One region of the Erwinia sp. AC075 genome, then DNA from elsewhere that is predicted to be linked to it. Evidence: predicted binding sites of a transcription regulator. Region 1 holds the regulator's gene; each other region holds the start of a gene.
The links. The regulator Fur, encoded in region 1, represses iron uptake genes when iron is present. The targets are predictions, from matches to a motif close to ATAATAATGAGAACNACTATCAA.

Region 1 (6,203 bases):
AAAGTGGCGATGGCGTTAACCGCGCTGGCGCCAGAACGCATCGAGCAGCTGGTGGTTATCGATATGGCACCGGTCGCTTATCCGACTCGCCATCACGATACGATTTTTGCGGCGCTGAAGGCGGTCACCGCAGCGGGCATTACGCAACGCAGCGATGCCGCAGCGCTGATGCGTGAAACGATAGAAGAAGAAGGCGTGATTCAGTTTCTGCTGAAATCCTTCCAGCAAGGGGAATGGCGGTTTAACGTGCCGGTGCTGTGGCAGTGCTACGATCGGATTATTGGCTGGCAGCCGGTTCCGGCCTGGGAGCATCCCGCGCTGTTTATTCGCGGCGAACGTTCGCCCTACCTGGCCGATGAATATCGTGACGCCCTGCTGGCGCAGTTCCCCAAAGCCCGTGCGCATGTGGTCAACGGTGCCGGTCACTGGGTCCATGCCGAGAAACCTGATGCTGTTTTGCGCGCAATACGCCGTTTTTTTGCGCTGTAAAAACAATTATATCCTGAGATGGCTAAATCATTGTCGTCATGACTTTCGCTGGGGTATGATGGCGCGCTAAAAATTTGTCGCTGCACGAATTTCAGCCGACATCAGGCCTGAACCATCAGAACTCCAGCCTTTCAGTATCACGATTCTATGGCAAAAGAAAACACGGACCGCACCACGATCGATCTGTTCGCAGATGACCGTCGCCCGGGACGACCAAAAACCAATCCGCTGACGCGTGATGAGCAGCTGCGTATCAACAAACGCAACCAGCTTAAGCGCGATAAAGTGCGCGGGCTGAAGCGCGTTGAACTGAAAATGAACAGTGACGCGGTTGATGCTCTGAACCAGCTTGCCGAGCAGCGTAATATGAGCCGCAGCGAGCTGATTGAAGAAATGGTCATGGCGCAGTTGGCCGATCAGGACCGCTGAACAGGCGCTTTCAGCACCCCCCGGTGAAGCACAAAGCGACAAAAGCAGGCGGATTACTCATTTATCCCCCTGTAGCTGTCTGCTATCATTGCCGGTATCTGTAATAAGCAGCCTTTACCCTATCAATACGTTTCAAGAGGTTAGTAAGTCATGGCAATCGTAGGCATTTTCTTTGGCAGCGATACGGGCAATACAGAAAACATTGCAAAAGTGATCCAGAAGCAGCTCGGTAAAGAGGTGGCTGAAGTTCATGATATCGCTAAAAGCAGCAAAGAAGACCTTGAAGCCTTTGATATTCTGCTGCTCGGTATCCCAACCTGGTACTACGGCGAAGCGCAGTGCGACTGGGATGATTTCTTCCCGACGTTGGAAGAAATTGATTTCAACGGCAAGCTCGTTGCGCTGTTCGGTTGTGGCGATCAGGAAGATTACGCTGAGTACTTCTGTGACGCGATGGGCACCATCCGCGACATTATCGAGCCTAAAGGCGCGGTGATCGTCGGTCACTGGCCAACTGAAGGCTACCATTTTGAAGCCTCGAAAGGGCTGGCGGATGATAAGCACTTCCTCGGTCTGGCTATTGACGAAGATCGTCAGCCAGAACTCACCAGTGAGCGCACCGAGCAGTGGGTCAAACAGATTTATGACGAGCTCCAGCTGAAAGAAATCCTGGAAGCGTAATCAGACCGGCCTGATTGGGAGGTATCTCACATCAGGCCAGTGGTTTTTCCTATAGAAGTAATAGACACATTTTTGTAACTTTCATCTGCAAATCTGTAAAATATCGCCATCGGTCACCCGCTTTCTCAGCGCCTTTCGCTCTAATAGCGACTATGATGAGGCAGAGCGAAATGTCAGCCCAACCGCTTGCTCTCACGGACGTAACGACTCTTCTCCTTACCTCCCTTGATTGAGATGCATCGCCAGTGGTGTTCATTTCGAAATATCAGTTCTATAATGAGACGTTTGGCTTTTCGCGACGACCGATGTTCAGGGCTTTTCAGCCACAAAGTGACTAGCAAAGTAACAGGACAATATCCGCATGACTGACAATAACACCGCATTAAAGAAGGCCGGCCTGAAAGTCACGCTTCCACGACTTAAAATTCTGGAAGTACTTCAGGAACCTGAGGGCCATCACGTCAGTGCGGAAGACTTGTACAAGCGTCTGATTGACATGGGCGAAGAGATTGGTCTGGCGACGGTTTACCGCGTTCTTAACCAATTTGATGATGCCGGGATCGTTACCCGTCATAATTTCGAAGGTGGTAAATCCGTTTTCGAACTGACTCAGCAGCATCACCACGATCATCTGATTTGCCTGGATTGTGGCAAGGTGATCGAGTTCCGTGATGAAAACATCGAAGCTCGCCAGCGTGATATCGCCACGCGCCACGGCATCAAACTCAGTAACCACAGCCTGTACCTTTACGGTCACTGCTCAACCGGTGACTGCCGTGAAGATGAGACGCTGCACGACAAGTAATCTACACTAACAGCAAAAAACCGGTGATCCTTCACCGGTTTTTTTTTGCCTGTCGCCCCGTTACAGCGCTTCCGTCCGGCTGACGCGCAGACCATCAGGACTGCGCGTACGCAGCAATACCTTACCGGCCACCGCCGGCGGTTGATCCGCCTGCCACTGCTGCCAGGTTGTCCCCTCGTCCAGGCTGTACTCAACGGTTAAGCCCGGTAGCTCGGTATTGACCACCAGCTTACCGTCCTGCACCACCCCACCGGGCACCGGCAAGCGATAAGCAATGCCGGCTTTATCCAGTTTTGCCAATTCACGTTGCCCCAGAAGGTTGGCAAACCGCTGCCAGTCCTTCAGCTGAGCCTGCTGGTCTACCAGGCGGGTTTTGCCGCCGGTATACTCTTTGCCGGCTTTATAATCCTGCTCCCAGGCTGCGCGGTGCCAGGCGCGTTCCGCCACGGACAAAATGCGCGGGAAAAGCTTGTACTCCACCTGCGCGTCGGTACGGGTGGTTTCACTCCACAGTTGAGCGGAGATGCCGTGAGCGCCAGGCCAGGGCTTGTCAGATTTAGCCGTGAAAGGTTTGCCGTCGCGATCGACGGAAGTCTCGGCGTTTTGTGGCAAGTTATCCGGCGCGAAGTGGAAAATTTTCCGTTCATCGGTAAAGCGCGTTCCCCAGTAGTATCCCCGCTCCAGCGGATTCACCTCGGCAGGAAAATCGAGATACAGGTAATCCGGATTGGAGACGATCACTTCATAACCTTTGCCTGCCCAGTCATTGGCAGAATCAAAACCGCCCCAAAACAGCGTATCCCAGAAGTTGACCGCAACCCTGTCCGTTGCGAAGGCTTTGGCATTTTTAGCGTCTTTAATACCATCCTGCCAGGCCTGCATTTTGCCGATACCGTGTGCCTTAACCTGCTTGCTGACGTTAAGGGCAAAGTCGCTCGGCAGATGATCCAGGTCTTCAATCTTTCCTTCTTCAATCATCGTCTGGCAGACCTGGGATTTTGCCCACGGCTTATCTTGCTGGCTTAAGTCCAGTAAACCGGTGCCTTCAACGGGTGTGTTCTTATCCGAATAGCCGGATCCTAAGCGAATGTTTTTGGCTTCATCTCCGCCGAAATGCCAGGTCTTCAGCGGCTGTCCGGCAGCTTTATGCATCGCCTGGATTTCACCTATCACCTTGTCGGTAAAGCGTAACGAGGAGCTCAGGCACGGATTGAGATAGCTGGTGCGATCGTAAAGCTGCACGGAGGTGGTGTTGGAATTGTCGCTGGGATCGAGCAGGCGGAATTCATTGGCTTCTTTTTCCTTACCGGCATTGAACAAGCGATCGTAACGCGCTTCCATCGAGATTACCGCTGCCCGGGCGTGGGCCGGCATATCGATTTCCGGGATGACCTGAATACCGCGCGCATCAGCATACTTCACAATATCGATATACTGCTGACGGCTGAAATGACCGCTGCCACTGTTATCACTGTTTGGTCCCGATCCTAACTGTGGCAGCAAACAGCGCTTCTCTTCGGGATCGTGACAACGCTTGCTGCCAATCTCCGTTAACTCCGGCAGGCCTGGAATTTCAATACGCCAGCCTTCATCGTCGGTCAGATGGAAATGGAAAACGTTGAGTTTCCACGCCGCCATCTGGTCCAGCAAGCGCAGTACCACCTCTTTGCTGTGGAAGTTGCGCGCCACATCAAGGAACACCGCACGGTATTGGAAACGCGGCGCATCGCTGGCCTTTAACGTCGCCACGTTCAGGCTGCCATCGGCCGGGATCAGCGACAGGATCGACTGTAAACCATAGAACACGCCGCTCTGGTCATAACCCACCACTTCAGCCTTGTCCTTGCCAATATTCAGCGTGTATCCCCCCGGAACGGCCAGCTTTTTATCGAACGCTTTTTGGCTCACCCGGGTGGTAATCGGGTATCCATTGGGCTGCGCTTTGATTCCCATCAGCGCAAAACGCTGCTGTATGGCTTCGGCTTTCTCTGCCGACAGGCTTGCCAGTTCCAGCGTCACCCCAGTAGAGAGATCCGCGTCATCAGAGAACACCGAAACCTTCAACGGGGTGGGAAGGATTTGCCCACGTAAAGTGGACGCGGCCATCGGGGCGACATCGCTGTTTTTAGTAAAGCGGCCCTGGGCATCCATCAACAGGTTCTTATCATCTGCGATGCGCTTCCACTGAGCGCCAAAAGGCTCCACAAAATCGGTCAGTTCCTCGGTATCCGTGCTGACGAGGATTTTCGGCGTGGCATCGCCAGAGGTCGCATACCAACGCGGCATCACATCGGTAATAAACAGCTGCCAGTATTCATTCACGATCGGGATCTCGATGGTTTCGCCCGCCGCAATGCCTTTGAATTTGTCTGTCGGCTCCAGGCGGGTTAAATCCCCGACAATATGCACCATGCGAAACTGATCGCTTTCGACCTTCAACGTTTCATGCACGTTAGACATATAAATTGCCCAGTCGTTGCTGTCGATGGCGGGGCCCGGATTGGTGAAGCTGATGGTTGCGCGGTTACAGGAGGCCCAGTCAGCGCCCAGTCCGGCGCAATCCACGCCATGCTGGGCGGCAAGATTGTCCGTCACTTTGTACTTCACGCCAAACTGGCTGATTTGATCGACTAACTGCTGGTTGGCGGCTGCTCCACCACTGGCTAACGCAGATATCAGCGCAACCGATATCAGACTGGCTCTGAACTTTTTCATCCTTTATTCCTTGTCCGTAGGTAAGTCGTTTTTCTTCATTTCGTTGCAAGACACACGTCATAAAATTGTGAAGGGTGCAGTGACGATAAACTTCAGATCCTTCTCATCCTGGAAGATATTGCCGTAGCCGCCGCCCCAGCTGGGAAGGGTGGAATGGTTATTGAATCGGGTGAAGTGCAGCTTGAATAAGGTGTCTTTCGCCCAGCCCTCCTGCACTTTGTAAAGCAGGTCTAGATTCCAGGCAGATTCTTTCAGACGGGTATTTTGGTTATAGATCGGTTTGCTGTTGGGTTTGGCATCCCAGCCGTAAGCATAGGAGGTGCCGACCGATAGGCCCGGCAGGCCCCAGCCTTTCAGCTCATACAACACGCCGGCAAACAGGGCTTTCTCGCCGTTGGCGTTAAAGTCGGAACGGGAATCCCACCAGACATCCAGCCGACCGTTTGAGGTGGCATAACCCGGCGTCATGCGTTGCAGGAAGAAGCCCTGATTTCCCTCGGCCTTGACCCAGGTGCCTTCAAGACGCAGATCGAAAGGCCCCGCGCGATAACCGAAGGTCAGCGCCTGCAGCCAGGCCAGGCCGTCATAGACATCATTACTGTTGGCTGCGCCACCGCGCTCTTTGTCCCGGGCACCATAGAATTGCCAGCTGGTGGTAAGCGGATTTTCAGCCAGCGCAAAGGTGTAAGAGAGTTTGGTGAAGTACTGGTCCATATAACCGGCCGCCTGACCGAAAGCGCCTTCCAACAGCAGGTCATTTTTGAAGTCGTATTTTGCCCCTATCGAATGCAGATACGGGATGCCCGTTTTGCCATCAGCCTTGCGGAAGTGATAGGTGTTGCGATACCAGGGTGCCTTATACTCATCGCTCCACATATAGGAAAGTGATAGCGCCCCTGCATCAGCAAAATCAACCTGGCTGCCAAGCTCGGCTCCGCGATAGGTGCCCGGTAAAAAACTCCAGTTTGGCGCCAGCAGCGTCTGTCCCTGCGGCTGCAAATAACCGGCCCGCAGCCAGTAATCGTTAAGCTTTAGTTTTAATGCCGCCTTATAAAGGCTGGCGCCATTTTTATCCCCGCTCCAT
Region 2 (6,203 bases), 1.5 Mb from region 1:
ACACCGGGTAGCACAAAGAAATATCCCCCGCCAATCGGCTTGATATATTCCTCGAGGGCTTCACCGTTCAGTCTTTTTTGCACGCTGAGAAAACCTTTTTCTAAATCATGCTGATAACAAACGAACAACAGGCCCATTTCCAGCTGACCCGCGTTTGATACCCCCGCCGAATAGCTGTAGCCGCGACGCAGCATTAAATTGCTCTGCGTTTCTGGCGTACGGGGATTTGCCAGACGAATATGGGCATCCAGCGGCGTGACGTTGCCATCAGGATCGCTGGCATAGTCAGGCACATCATGCTCGTTCTGCATCCCTAACGGTGCACCGCTGTGCTTCACGCGACCAAAGATCGTCTCCTGCTCGCGCAGTGGCGTACGATCCCAGAACTCAACGTGGAACTGGATAATCCTCGCCGCCTGATAGCTGCCGCCCACGGTCCAGGCCGGTTCGCCCTGCCCGGCGGTGACCCACAGAATCGAGTCCATCAGCGGCTGGTTAGTGGTATCCGGATTCGCCGTACCGTCCTTGAAGCCCAACAGATTGATTGGCGTCTCCTTGCCCTTGCTGCGCGCAGCATGGTCAGAGATAAAACCTTCACGACGCCAGCGCACGCTAAGCAGATCCGGCGAATGCTTGATGATATCGCGCAGGGCATGGATCACCGTGTCATTGGTGTTGGCACAGATTTGCAGCAGCAGATCGCCGTGGCACAAACGGGCATCCAACGCATCGTTAGGAAAACGCGTCATCGCCTGTAACTTCACCGGCTTGTGCGCCTGTAACCCATAGCGCTCGTCAAACAGCGAATGCCCCACCGACACCGTAATGGTCAGATTATCCGGGTAAATATCATCTCCCAGAATGCCGGAATCCATTGGCGGTAAGCGTGGATTGGTCACCAGCGGCGCTTTGCCGCCTTTGGTCAGGAAGGCAATGCGATCGTTGAGCAAGCGGAACAACCGTTGCAAATCCGCTTTGTCGGTCGCCAAAACGTCAAAGGCTACGATCATCATCGCAGCCTGTTGAGGTGTGGTTACGCCCGCCTGATGCAGACCATAGAACGGCTGTGCTTCCTGTCTTGCTGAAGGCGACAAGGCGCCTGGCGAGAAGGATTTATCATCCGGTGCCGCATGCACCGGACAGCCACCACTTACAGCAAAGGCCCCCCCAAGGATGCCCATGCCTTTTAATAAACGACGACGCGACGGCAGTGCCGCGTCATCCACAGATTTTGCCATTTACAGTTAATCCAGTCCCAGCGTTCCGCGCAGCTTAGCAAGGTCTTCCGCCAGTGTGGTGATCGGGCCTTTCATTGCATTGCGGTCAGCGTCAGTCAGCTTGTCATAAGATTCGTAACCGTCTTTGGTCCGGTATTTTGACAAGATGCCGTCCACTTTCTTGAAGTTCGCATCGATTTTCGCCAGCAGAGGCGCATCGGCCTTCTGCAGCATTGGACGGAGCAGGTTAACAATTTTCTGCGCGCCGTCAACGTTAGCCTGGAAATCCCACAGGTCAGTGCGGCTGTAACGATCTTCTTCGCCTGAGATTTTGCTGGAGGCCACTTCTTCAATCAGACCTGCCGCACCGCCAACTACTTTGCTTGGCGGGAAGGCCAGCTCGTCAATGCGCTTCTGCAGATCCAACACGTCGGTGTTCAGCTGAGTCGCAAAGGACTCCATGCCTTTGGTGCTCTTATCGCCCCACAGTGCTTTCTCAATGCGGTGGAAACCGGTGAACTTAGGATCTTCCGCTTTCTTCTCGAAATCGTCTTCACGGGCGTCGATGCTGCCATCCAGGTCGGAGAACAGTTCGGCAATTGGTTCGATGCGCTCGTAATGACGGCGGGTCGGTGCGTACAGCGCTTTGGCTTTTTCGATATCGCCCGCTTTCACCGCATCGGTAAAGGCTTTGGTGCCGGCAACCAGTTCCACCACTTCTTTGGTGACGTAGGTTTTGTATTCAGCAATCGGTCCGACCAACTGCATCACGTCCGGCTTTCCGTCAGAAGGCGCGTTAGTGCCCTTGACGATCAGCTTGCCTTTCGGGTTGCTTAACAGGCCGCAGGTCAGGTCATATTCACCGGCTTCCAGATTCGCCGTCAGCTTCTGGGTAAAGCCAGGCGCGATATTTTCACGCTCTTCGACCACCATCACCCCTTTCAGGATCTCCCACTCCAGCCCTTTCTGGCTGTTGTTCTGGATGATGAACTGGGTTTTACCCGCGTTCACCGTGACGTTCATTGGATCACACTGTTTGTCATTCACGCTGATTTTAACCTGTGGAATATCAGCGGCCATCGCAGCGGCAGAACCGGTCAGCAAAGTCACGAGCGCAGCATTCAGCGCGTGCTGGCGAAAACGAAGAGTCATAGTAAATCCCTGTGAAAAAGTTACGCGCCTGCAAAACAGGCGCGGACAAAGGCTTAGCGTGTGGTACGCACTGCCGTAGCCTGTGGACGCACTGGCATAAAGAACAGCAGCAGCGCAGGAACTAAATAGATAAACCAGACCGCCACTTCGCTGACGCTTGGCGTTTCCTGGTAGCCCAACATCCCTTCCAGCAGCGTACCGATAAGGGTGCTGGTGGAGAGCGTATTACTCATATCAAAGGCGATGTCCTGGAAATGATTCCACAGCCCGGCTTCGTGGAAGGCGCGGATTGCACCGGCGGCCAGACCGGCGGCCACAAACAGGATAAACAGGCTGGTCCACTTGAAGAAGGTCGCCAGGTTAAGACGCACGCCGCCCCAGTAGATCAGCATGCCGAGGATAATCGCGGTCGCCAGGCCCAGTATGGCGCCCAACGGTGGGCCAATGCCCACATCCTGTTGGAAGGCCGCGAGCAGGAAAAACACCGATTCGAGGCCTTCACGGGCAACCGCCAGGAACACCATCATAATCAGCGCCCAGCCGCTGCTTTTGCCCTTCTGCAACGCATTGTCCACGGCATCTTCCAGTTGGGCTTTCACGTTGCGGGACACTTTGCGCATCCAGAACACCATGTAGGTCAGGATACACACGGCCACCACGGCCACGATCCCTTCAAACAGCTCCTGCTCTTTCTGCGGGAATTCGCCGGTGGTTTCGTTGATAAAGTAGCCAACGCCAAGGCAGAGTGCGGCGGCAACAAACACGCCCACCCACATTGCGCCAAACCATTCACTGCGATGGGTACGCTTCAGGTAACTGGCGATCAGGCTGACAATCAGCGCGGCTTCCAGGCCTTCGCGTAACATGATGAGAAATGGAACAAACATGCCTACACCCTCGAGTGTGAAAGAATTTCAGTTGCGGTAAAGAAACGTAAATCAAAACGATATCGATTATCATTATCGGCAACGAAAAAACAAGAGGGATCGTGGGTATTTTCGCAATCTGCGAGAAGGGGCGCGGCGGTGCTGTAGCGGATACAAACGGGGCGTGCGAAGAGTCAATGGCAGTCAACCGACCGGGCGTCAGTGCGACGCCCGGTGGTAAACGCTGACTTATTTGGTGTTGTATTCGATTTCTGCTGCTTCGAAACGTTGCTGTGCCGCAGCGCTTGGCTCGCGGCCCATCAGGCTGACGATCCAAATTGCCAGGCTGGCGAACAGGAAGCCAGGGATGATTTCATACAGATCCAGCCAGCCGTACTGTTTCCAGATCAGTACGGTTGCCGCACCGATAATCATGCCTGCCAGCGCGCCGTTACGGGTCATACGCTTCCAAATCAGCGACAACAGCACCACCGGACCAAACGCCGCACCGAAGCCCGCCCAAGCGTAGCTTACCAGTCCCAACACGCGGTTCTCCGGGTTCGAGGCCAGCGCAATGGCGATCACCGCCACCAGCAGAACCATCAGGCGCCCTACCCACACCAGCTCACGCTGAGTGGCGTTTTTGCGCAGGAAGTTTTTGTACAAATCTTCCGTCAGTGCGCTTGAACACACCAGCAGCTGACAGCTCAGGGTCGACATCACCGCCGCCAGGATAGCGGAGAGCAGGATACCGGCAATCCACGGGTTAAACAGAATACGCGCCAGCTCAATAAAGATGCGCTCGCCGTTTTCAGATACACCCACGGCCTGCTCCGGATGGTTCTGGAAATACGCGATGCCGAAGAAGCCCACGGCAACCGCCCCACCCAGACACAGGATCATCCAGATCATGCCGATGCGGCGTGCACTGCGGATTGAGCGATGGGAATCAGCCGCCATAAAGCGCGCCAGAATATGGGGTTGCCCGAAGTAGCCCAGTCCCCAACCCAGCAGTGAAATCACCGCGACAAAGTTCAGGTTTTTCAGCATATCGAGGTTTTCGATACTCTTCGCTTCAATCACCTTAAGTGAATCGCTCAGCCCGCCGACGGCTAAAATCACCATCACCGGCGTCAGGATCAGCGCGAAGAACATCAGGCTGGCCTGCACGGTATCGGTCCAGCTGACGGCGAGGAAGCCGCCAACGAAGGTATAGATGATGGTGGCAGCAGCACCGGCCCACAGCGCGGTTTCATAACTCATGCCGAAGGTGCTTTCGAACAGACGCGCACCGGCAACGATGCCGGAAGCACAATAAATAGTGAAGAACACCAGGATCACCAGCGCTGAGATCACCCGCAGCATTTTGCTTTTGTCCTCGAAGCGACTGGAGAAGAAGTCTGGCAGGGTCAAGGCATTGTCGTGATGCTCGGTCTGCACGCGCAGACGCCCCGCGACAATTTTCCAGTTAAGGTAGGCGCCGATGGTCAGGCCGATGGCAATCCAGCTTTCTGAGATGCCCGACAGGAAAATCGCGCCAGGCAAACCCATCAACAGCCAGCCGCTCATATCCGATGCGCCCGCCGACAGCGCGGTGACCACGCTACCGAGGCTGCGACCGCCGAGGATGTAATCGTCGAAGTTTTTTGTAGACCGGTATGCAATAAAACCTATCAGCACCATGCCGAGGATATACACACAAAAGGTCACCATCATTGGTGTACTCAGAGTCATTCAGGTTCTCCACTTATTATTGTTTATGCGCAACCACCGGAGCTATCCGTAGTCACCGCTGGAACGTCGCGGCGCTACCTCCCTGGCTCAGCGCGGGGTATCCTGCCGTAAACCGCTTTGACGCACAAACGATTTAACACAGCAGTTACAGCAATTTCACCCTTCGTCACAGACGGCGTTTTAACAGGTTGCACTGGATCACATTTTAACCGGTTGCACCTGCGAGAAGCGTCCCTACAACCCAGGCTGGATGGCGTTGAACAACCTTGGCCGGATTCTTGCAGCAATATCCATGCCGCTTTTAAATAATCGGTTTCAAACTCTGCAAACGGCGTCACATTTAACACGGTTGCACAAAGTTGCAACTTCAGTGATATTGCTTGCCAACATTGTCATTATTTTTTAAGGAGTTCTCAGGCATGGGCACAACTACCATGGGCGTGAAGCTGGATGAAGCCACGCGCGAGCGCATTAAGCTGGCGGCAGGCCAGATTGACCGCACCCCACACTGGCTGATCAAGCAGGCGATCTTTAACTATCTTGAGCAGCTGGAAAGTGGCCATGCCCTGCCTGAGATCCCGCTGCAGACGGTGCCCCAGGAAACCGATGAAGCCCCGGCAGACGAGCAGCGCCAGCCGTTCCTGCAATTTGCGGAACATATTCTGCCGCAGTCGGTTAACCGCGCCGCCATCACCTCCGCATGGCGTCGGCCAGAGACGGAAGCCGTGCCGATGATGCTGGAACAGGCGCGTTTGCCGCTGCCGCTGGCACAGCAAACCTACCGCCTCGCCCATCAGCTTGCGGAGAAGCTCCGGCACCAGAAAGGTGCAACCGGACGCGCTGGCATGGTGCAAAGCCTGCTGCAGGAGTTCTCACTCTCGTCGCAGGAAGGCGTGGCGTTAATGTGTCTGGCCGAAGCCTTGCTGCGAATTCCTGATAAACCAACCCGTGACGCGTTAATTCGCGACAAAATCAGCAACGGCAACTGGCATTCACACCTCGGCCGCAGCCCGTCTCTGTTCGTCAATGCGGCGACCTGGGGACTGCTGTTTACCGGCCGTCTGGTGTCCACCCATAACGAAGCCAACCTGTCCCGCTCGCTGAACCGCATTATCGGTAAAAGTGGCGAACCGCTGATCCGCAAAGGGGTGGATATGGCGATGCGGTTGATGGGCGAACAGTTTGTCACCGGTGAAACCATTGCCGAAGCGCTGGCCAACGCCCGCAAGCTGGA
Region 3 (6,203 bases), 140 kb from region 1:
GTGGGCACCATTCTGGCCTTCTCAACCTATGCGGTCGGCTATGTCTCGCGCCCGGTTGGCGGCATGATCTTCGGTCATTTGGGCGATGTGCTGGGGCGTAAGTTCGTGCTGGTGACCACGCTGGTGATCATGGGCGTCACCACCGCGCTGATGGGCCTGCTGCCGGGCTACGCCAGTTGGGGGATCTGGAGTCCGCTGCTGCTGGTCAGCCTGCGCTTTATTCAGGGCATCGCGCTGGGCGGCGAATGGGCGGGTGCGGTGTTGCTGTCGATGGAGCATGGCAAACCGGAACAGCGTGGCCGCAACGCGTCATTCGCTCAGGTTGGACCGTCCTGTGGCACGCTGATTGGCACCGGATTGATCACGCTGGTGACGGTGTTCCTGTCGCCAGAAGACTTCCAGCAATGGGGTTGGCGTATTCCGTTCGTACTCAGCCTGCTGCTGGTGATTTTTGGCTTATGGCTGCGCCGTGGCGTTGGTGAAACGCCCGCGTTCCTGGCGTTAGAAAAAGCGAAAAATACCACCCACACGCCGGTCAAAGAGGTGTTTACTCACCATCTGCGTCCGCTGCTGGTGGCGGGCGGTGCCCGCATCGGCTCAGATGTGCTGTATGCGTTGGTGGTGGTGTTTACGCTGACCTATGTTACGACCGTGCTGCACCTGCCGCGTCCGGTGGCGCTGATGGCGACCATGCTCGGGGCGCTGGGCAACGCCATCACCGTACCGATGTTTGGCGCGCTGTCCGATCGGTGGGGACGTCGCCCGGTGTACATCATGGGCGCGGTGCTGGCGATCGCCTGGTCCTTCGTGTTCTTTATGCTGCTCGACAGCGCCCATCCGGTGCTGATCTGCCTGGCGGTTATCGGTGGCCTGCAGGTTCACGCCATCATGTATGGCCCGCAGGCGGCGTTTGTTACCGAGCAATTCCCGACCCGCGTGCGCTACGCAGGCTCTTCGTTAGCCTATACGCTGTCGGGAATTGTTGGCGGCGGCTTCGCGCCGCTGATCATTACCACGCTGTTTACCGAGTTCAGCACCACGTTAGCGGTATCCTGTTATGTCTCGGTGGCGCTGATTGTCACCTTGCTGGCGGTGTTGGCGGCGAAAGAGACGGCCAAAAAACCGCTGTAACCCCGCGTTCTGCCCCTTGAAAACGGAACTTGCGCCAGGCTTGCGTCGGCGCAGGTTCCCCTCCGCCCGTTTTTATACATAAAACCGCGATTTATTTTTCCCTCCGCGAAACTTTCCGCAGCGTGACAGCGAACTGTTTATCAACGCACTTCCTGTAACCCTGTTGGAGCCCGACATGAACCGTACAAAAAAACTTCTCTGTTCTGTGACCGCCGCTGCTGTTATGAGCCTCGCGATGCCTGCCCTCAACGCTTACGCCGCACTGCCGGTCGGCGCGCAGGCCCCGGACTTTAAACTTCAGGGCGCACTGGCGGGCAAGCCGCTGACCTTCTCGCTGCAGCAGGCATTGGCAAAAGGCCCGGTCGTGCTTTACTTCTTCCCGGTGGCCTTCAGCAAAGGCTGTACCATTGAAGCTCATGACTTTGCCGAAGCGACCGATGGCTTTAAAAAGCTCGGTGCCAGCGTGGTTGGCGTGACCGCCGGCAATACCGAGCAGATTGGCGAATTCTCAAAACTGGAATGCCGCGATAAATTCACCGTAGCCGCCGACCCAGGCGCGAAAGTGGCCAGCGAATACCAGACCACCATGCAGATCAAAGGCAAAACCGTCTCTGACCGTACCTCATATGTCATCGCGCCAGACGGCAAGATCCTGCTGAGCTTCACCGACCGCAACCCGGATACCCATATTCAGAAAGCCATGGACGCGGTGAAACAATATTCTGCTTCGCATTCCTGATCTGAGTTTGCCGGTCACCCTTTAGCCTGCTGAGGCCCGTTATGTTAACTGCTATTTTGTCCGCCTTTTTAGGCGGCATTATCCTCAACTTTATGCCGTGCGTGTTTCCGGTGATCTCCCTGAAGGCGCTGGGTTTGCTGCGTCATCAGGGCAGTTCGTCGGCGGCACGCGCCGAGGGACTGGCCTTCCTGGCGGGCGTGGTCGTCACCATGATGGCGCTGGCGGGCATCCTGCTGGCGGCGCGGGCCACCGGTGATGCGGTGGGCTGGGGTTTTCAACTCCAGTCGCCGCTGGTGATTGCCATCCTGGCGCTGATTATTTTGGGTGCGGCGCTGAATCTTCTTGGCGTCTTTGAAGTCGGGCTTTCGTTGCAGCGCGCGGGCGAAATCGAAGTCGGTCGCAGTGCGTTAGTGCGTTCGGCGCTGACCGGTGTGCTGTCGATCGTGGTTGCCACGCCATGTTCCGCGCCGTTTATGGCCAGTGCGATTGGCTATGCGCTGGTGCAGCCGCCGGCCGTCTCGCTGGCGATATTTTTCTCGCTGGCGTTGGGGTTCGCCGCACCCTTTACGCTGGTGTCACTGTTCCCGCAGCTGGCAAAACGCCTGCCTCGTCCTGGCGCGTGGATGGATGTGCTTAAACACGGCCTCGCCTTCCCGATGTTCGGTGCTTACGCCTGGCTGGTGTGGGTGCTGGCGCAACAGGCCGGTACCGGCGCACTGGCGACGATCCTCGCCTGCTCGGTGCTGCTCGGTTTTGCCGGCTGGCTTTACGGCATCGCGCAGAAACGACGTTTTCGTGAAAAATCGCACAAGCTGCTGTATGCCGTTACCGCCGCATTGCTGGTGGCAGTGATAGCGCCGGTGACCGGCATTATCCAGCCTGGCGCCCCGCTGCCTGATGGACAAACCGCCGCAGCCGTTACCCAGGTGAAATGGTCGCCACAAACCGTTGCCGAGACGCGCGGGCACGGTAAAGCGATCATGGTGGACTTCACCGCATCCTGGTGTATTACTTGTCAGGTAAACCAGCGCACCACGCTTTCCACCACGGCGGTGAAAGAGGCGCTGCTGCGCACCGGTACGGTATATATGGTTGCCGACTCGACGAAATTTAACCCCGACATTGATGATGCGATGAACGAATTCGGCCAGGGCGGTCTGCCGCTGTACGTGGTGTATCCGGCTGATGGCAGTGCACCGAAGGTGTTGCCGCAGGTATTGACCCCGTCGATCGTGGTGAATGCCCTTAACCAGGCGAGCGGCAAAAAAGCGTGATCAAAGCAGGACGTGAAAGAAAGGCGGTGGATGGTTAAATCCGGTACGCAACGTGATGAATGGCCAGAATTGATGGCGCAAGCTCAGGCTGGAAAACAGCAGGCCTACACTCGCCTGCTGACCGAGCTGGTGCCGGTGATCCGCACCCTGGTGCATAAGCACGTTGACGATGCGGTGCTGGTTGAAGACGTGATTCAGGATGTTCTGCTGGCCATTCACCGCGTCCGCCATACCTACGATCCCGCCTGCCCGTTTTTGCCGTGGCTGATGGCCATTACCCAGGCGCGATCGGTGGATGCGCTTCGCCGACGCGGCCGCCAGCGTCACTGGGAAGTGGAGGAAGAAGACGCCGCCGCCACCTACCCGTCGACGTCTTTTGTCGAGCCTGAGCGGCCGGAAGCGCGGGAAGAGCTGAGCCTGTATCTGAATCAACTCTCATCCCGACAGCGGCAAATCGTTGAGCATGTCCATCTGCGGGAGATGACCCTGGCGGAAGCCGCCACGCAGAATAATTTGACGGTTCCGGCCGTAAAGTCACTTTTGCATCGCGCATTGACCAATCTTCGCCGTTTTGGAGCAAAGCATGACCGATCATAATGCCTTAATTGAAAAACTCAGCCGCAGCGCGGCGCCGGTAAAAAGGACGGCACCCACCGGGTGGCGCGTGGTCGCCGCGATAGTGATGGCCCTGCCCTGCGGCGCAGCGGCCAGTTTGCTGGTGCACCGCAGCCTGACCGACTGGTCTCAGCCTGGGATGGGATGGGCGATTTTTCAGCTGGTGCTGGCGTTTATCGCCGGAACCCTGGCGATCCGTAATGCCTTTCTGACCAGCATTGCCGGTCGCCGACCGTTGAGCTGGAAATGGTTTGTGCCGCTGGCGGTGTTGTGGCTCGGCAGTATTCTGTTCAATATGCGCAGCGTTTCCCCGATTCATGGCCAGGGTGAAGGCACCAATTGCTACCTGTTTATGCTGGTAGTCAGCGTGCCGATGGCGGCAATTATGATTGGCTATCTGCGTCAGACGCGGGCAATTTATCCGGTAAAAAGTCTGGCTGCAGCCGGCGCCGGTACGGCGTGCATGGCCTTAGTGATGCTGACACTGTGCCATCCAGTTCATCTGGTTATGCCGGATTTGATCCTGCATCTGCTGGCCTTCGCGACCATTGTACTGACCACGATTGTTGTCGGTCGCAGGCTGGTCGTTCTGTAAGAAAATCCGCGACCGCAACACTTCGAAATGGTTCAACACATTCTTTTGCATTGCCAATCAAAATGATTATACTTCTCATTCGTTTTTTGGTGCGTTCAGGAATTTTCTTGCTCTGCATTGTGCGAAGTAAAAATAATAAAATCATTTTGAGGGTAAATAATGTCCTTTGCTCCTTGCTCTTCCCAGGGAACTCGCGCCAGCGGATCCAGATTCACCCCCGTTTCCACGCCGTCTTTATCACTGCTTGCCGTGCTGATTGCCTCTGCGTTGCCGGTTTCCGCCGCAGAAACGGCGCAGAAAGAACAAAACCTGGTGGTCAATGCCGCCACGGATGACAGCAGCAACACCGCAGACACCGACTACAACGTCCCCGTCACCCGCGCGGCCACGAAACTGGCCCTGACCGCCCGTGATACGCCGCAGTCGATAAGCGTGATCACCAAACAGCGTATGGAAGATCAAAAGCTGGAAACGCTGAACGATGTGCTGAAAAACACCACCGGCATCTCTGAATTTAACTCCGGCGCGAACCGCAGCAATTTCTATTCGCGCGGATTTATGATCGATAACTATCAGGTTGATGGCGTTCCGGTGCTGGTCGATCCGCGCTGGAATATCGGTGATACCCTCTCTGATACCGCGATTTATGATCGGGTCGAAGTGGTTCGCGGCGCAACCGGTCTGATGACCGGTGCCGGCAGCCCGGCGGCCTCGGTCAACATGGTGCACAAGCATGCGGACAGCAAAGAATTTGTCGGCAACGTCTCGGCCAGCTACGGCACCTGGGACAATCAACGCTATGTCGCCGATTTATCTGCGCCGCTGACCGAGTCAGGTAACGTCCGCGGCCGCATTGTGGCCGGCTACCAGGACGGTGACAGCTGGCTGGATCGCTATCACAGCCAGAAGAAATTCCTCTACGGCATAGTGGATGCGGATCTGACCGACTCCACCACCCTTTCCGTCGGGTATGACTACCAGGAAAACCATATCTCGGGCAACACCTGGGGCGGTTTGCCAACTTACTATCTGGATGGCAGCAGAACCCATTACGATCGCAGCACCAATACCGCGCCAGACTGGGCGTATAACGACAGCGACTCGAAAAAGGTCTTCGCCAGCCTGAAGCAGAGCTTCAATAACGGTTGGGAATTTAACCTGAGCGGCAGCCACACCGAAGCGACGATGGACAGTAAAGCGCTGTATATCGACGGCTACTTTGATAAAAATACCGGTATCGGCGTCGGTCCTTATGCGGGTTACGACCTGTTAGGCGGCACCGGTTATAACAGCGCCAAACGGAAAGAAAATGCGCTTGATGCCTATGTCAGCGGACCTTACGAGCTGTTGGGTCGTCAACATGAGCTGATGGCCGGCGTGAGTTATATCCGCCAGAACGATCGTTATTTCAGCGCCTTCACCAACCTGACGTCAGCCGATGTCGGCGACTTCAACAACTGGGGCAATTATCCGGAACCGGACTGGGACGATCAGGCCCTGTCGGAAGACAACACCATTCATCAGAAGTCAGCCTATATGGCAACACGCATTTCGCTGGCCGATCCGCTGCACCTGATCCTCGGCGCGCGCTACACCAAATACAGCGCAGACACGCTGACCGAGAATACCGAGAAGAACAACATCACGCCGTATGCCGGCCTGGTGTATGACATCAACGATACCTGGTCTGCTTACGCCAGCTATACCTCGATCTTTAAGCCGCAGACCTACCGCAACGCCAGTGGCGCTTACCTTGCGCCGGTGACCGGGAAAAGCTACGAGACCGGGATTAAAGGCGACTGGATGAACAGCCGCGTAACGGCGTCGCTGGCGGTCTTCCGTATCGAGC

Region 2: the regulator Fur is predicted to act here: its motif matches at 3,307-3,329, upstream of efeU (iron uptake transporter permease EfeU).
Region 3: the regulator Fur is predicted to act here: its motif matches at 4,417-4,439, upstream of fhuE (ferric-rhodotorulic acid/ferric-coprogen receptor FhuE).

The regions. Positions count from the first base shown of each region.
Region 1 covers NZ_CEEDEU010000001.1:2,278,490-2,284,692, forward strand. The annotation lists gene ybfF (esterase) at 1-489, shown strand, start outside; gene ybfE (LexA regulated protein) at 637-918, shown strand; gene fldA (flavodoxin FldA) at 1,069-1,599, shown strand; gene fur (ferric iron uptake transcriptional regulator) at 1,961-2,404, shown strand; gene AC0IXH_RS10740 (beta-N-acetylhexosaminidase) at 2,465-5,119, opposite strand; gene chiP (chitoporin ChiP) at 5,177-6,203, opposite strand, start outside.
Region 2 covers NZ_CEEDEU010000001.1:817,638-823,840, reverse strand. The annotation lists gene efeB (iron uptake transporter deferrochelatase/peroxidase subunit) at 1-1,238, opposite strand, end outside; gene efeO (iron uptake system protein EfeO) at 1,245-2,369, opposite strand; gene efeU (iron uptake transporter permease EfeU) at 2,423-3,256, opposite strand; gene putP (sodium/proline symporter PutP) at 3,485-4,969, opposite strand; gene putA (trifunctional transcriptional regulator/proline dehydrogenase/L-glutamate gamma-semialdehyde dehydrogenase) at 5,389-6,203, shown strand, end outside.
Region 3 covers NZ_CEEDEU010000001.1:2,418,827-2,425,029, forward strand. The annotation lists gene AC0IXH_RS11470 (MFS transporter) at 1-1,131, shown strand, start outside; gene AC0IXH_RS11475 (peroxiredoxin) at 1,307-1,870, shown strand; gene AC0IXH_RS11480 (protein-disulfide reductase DsbD family protein) at 1,912-3,144, shown strand; gene AC0IXH_RS11485 (sigma-70 family RNA polymerase sigma factor) at 3,175-3,741, shown strand; gene AC0IXH_RS11490 (DUF1109 domain-containing protein) at 3,728-4,354, shown strand; gene fhuE (ferric-rhodotorulic acid/ferric-coprogen receptor FhuE) at 4,514-6,203, shown strand, end outside.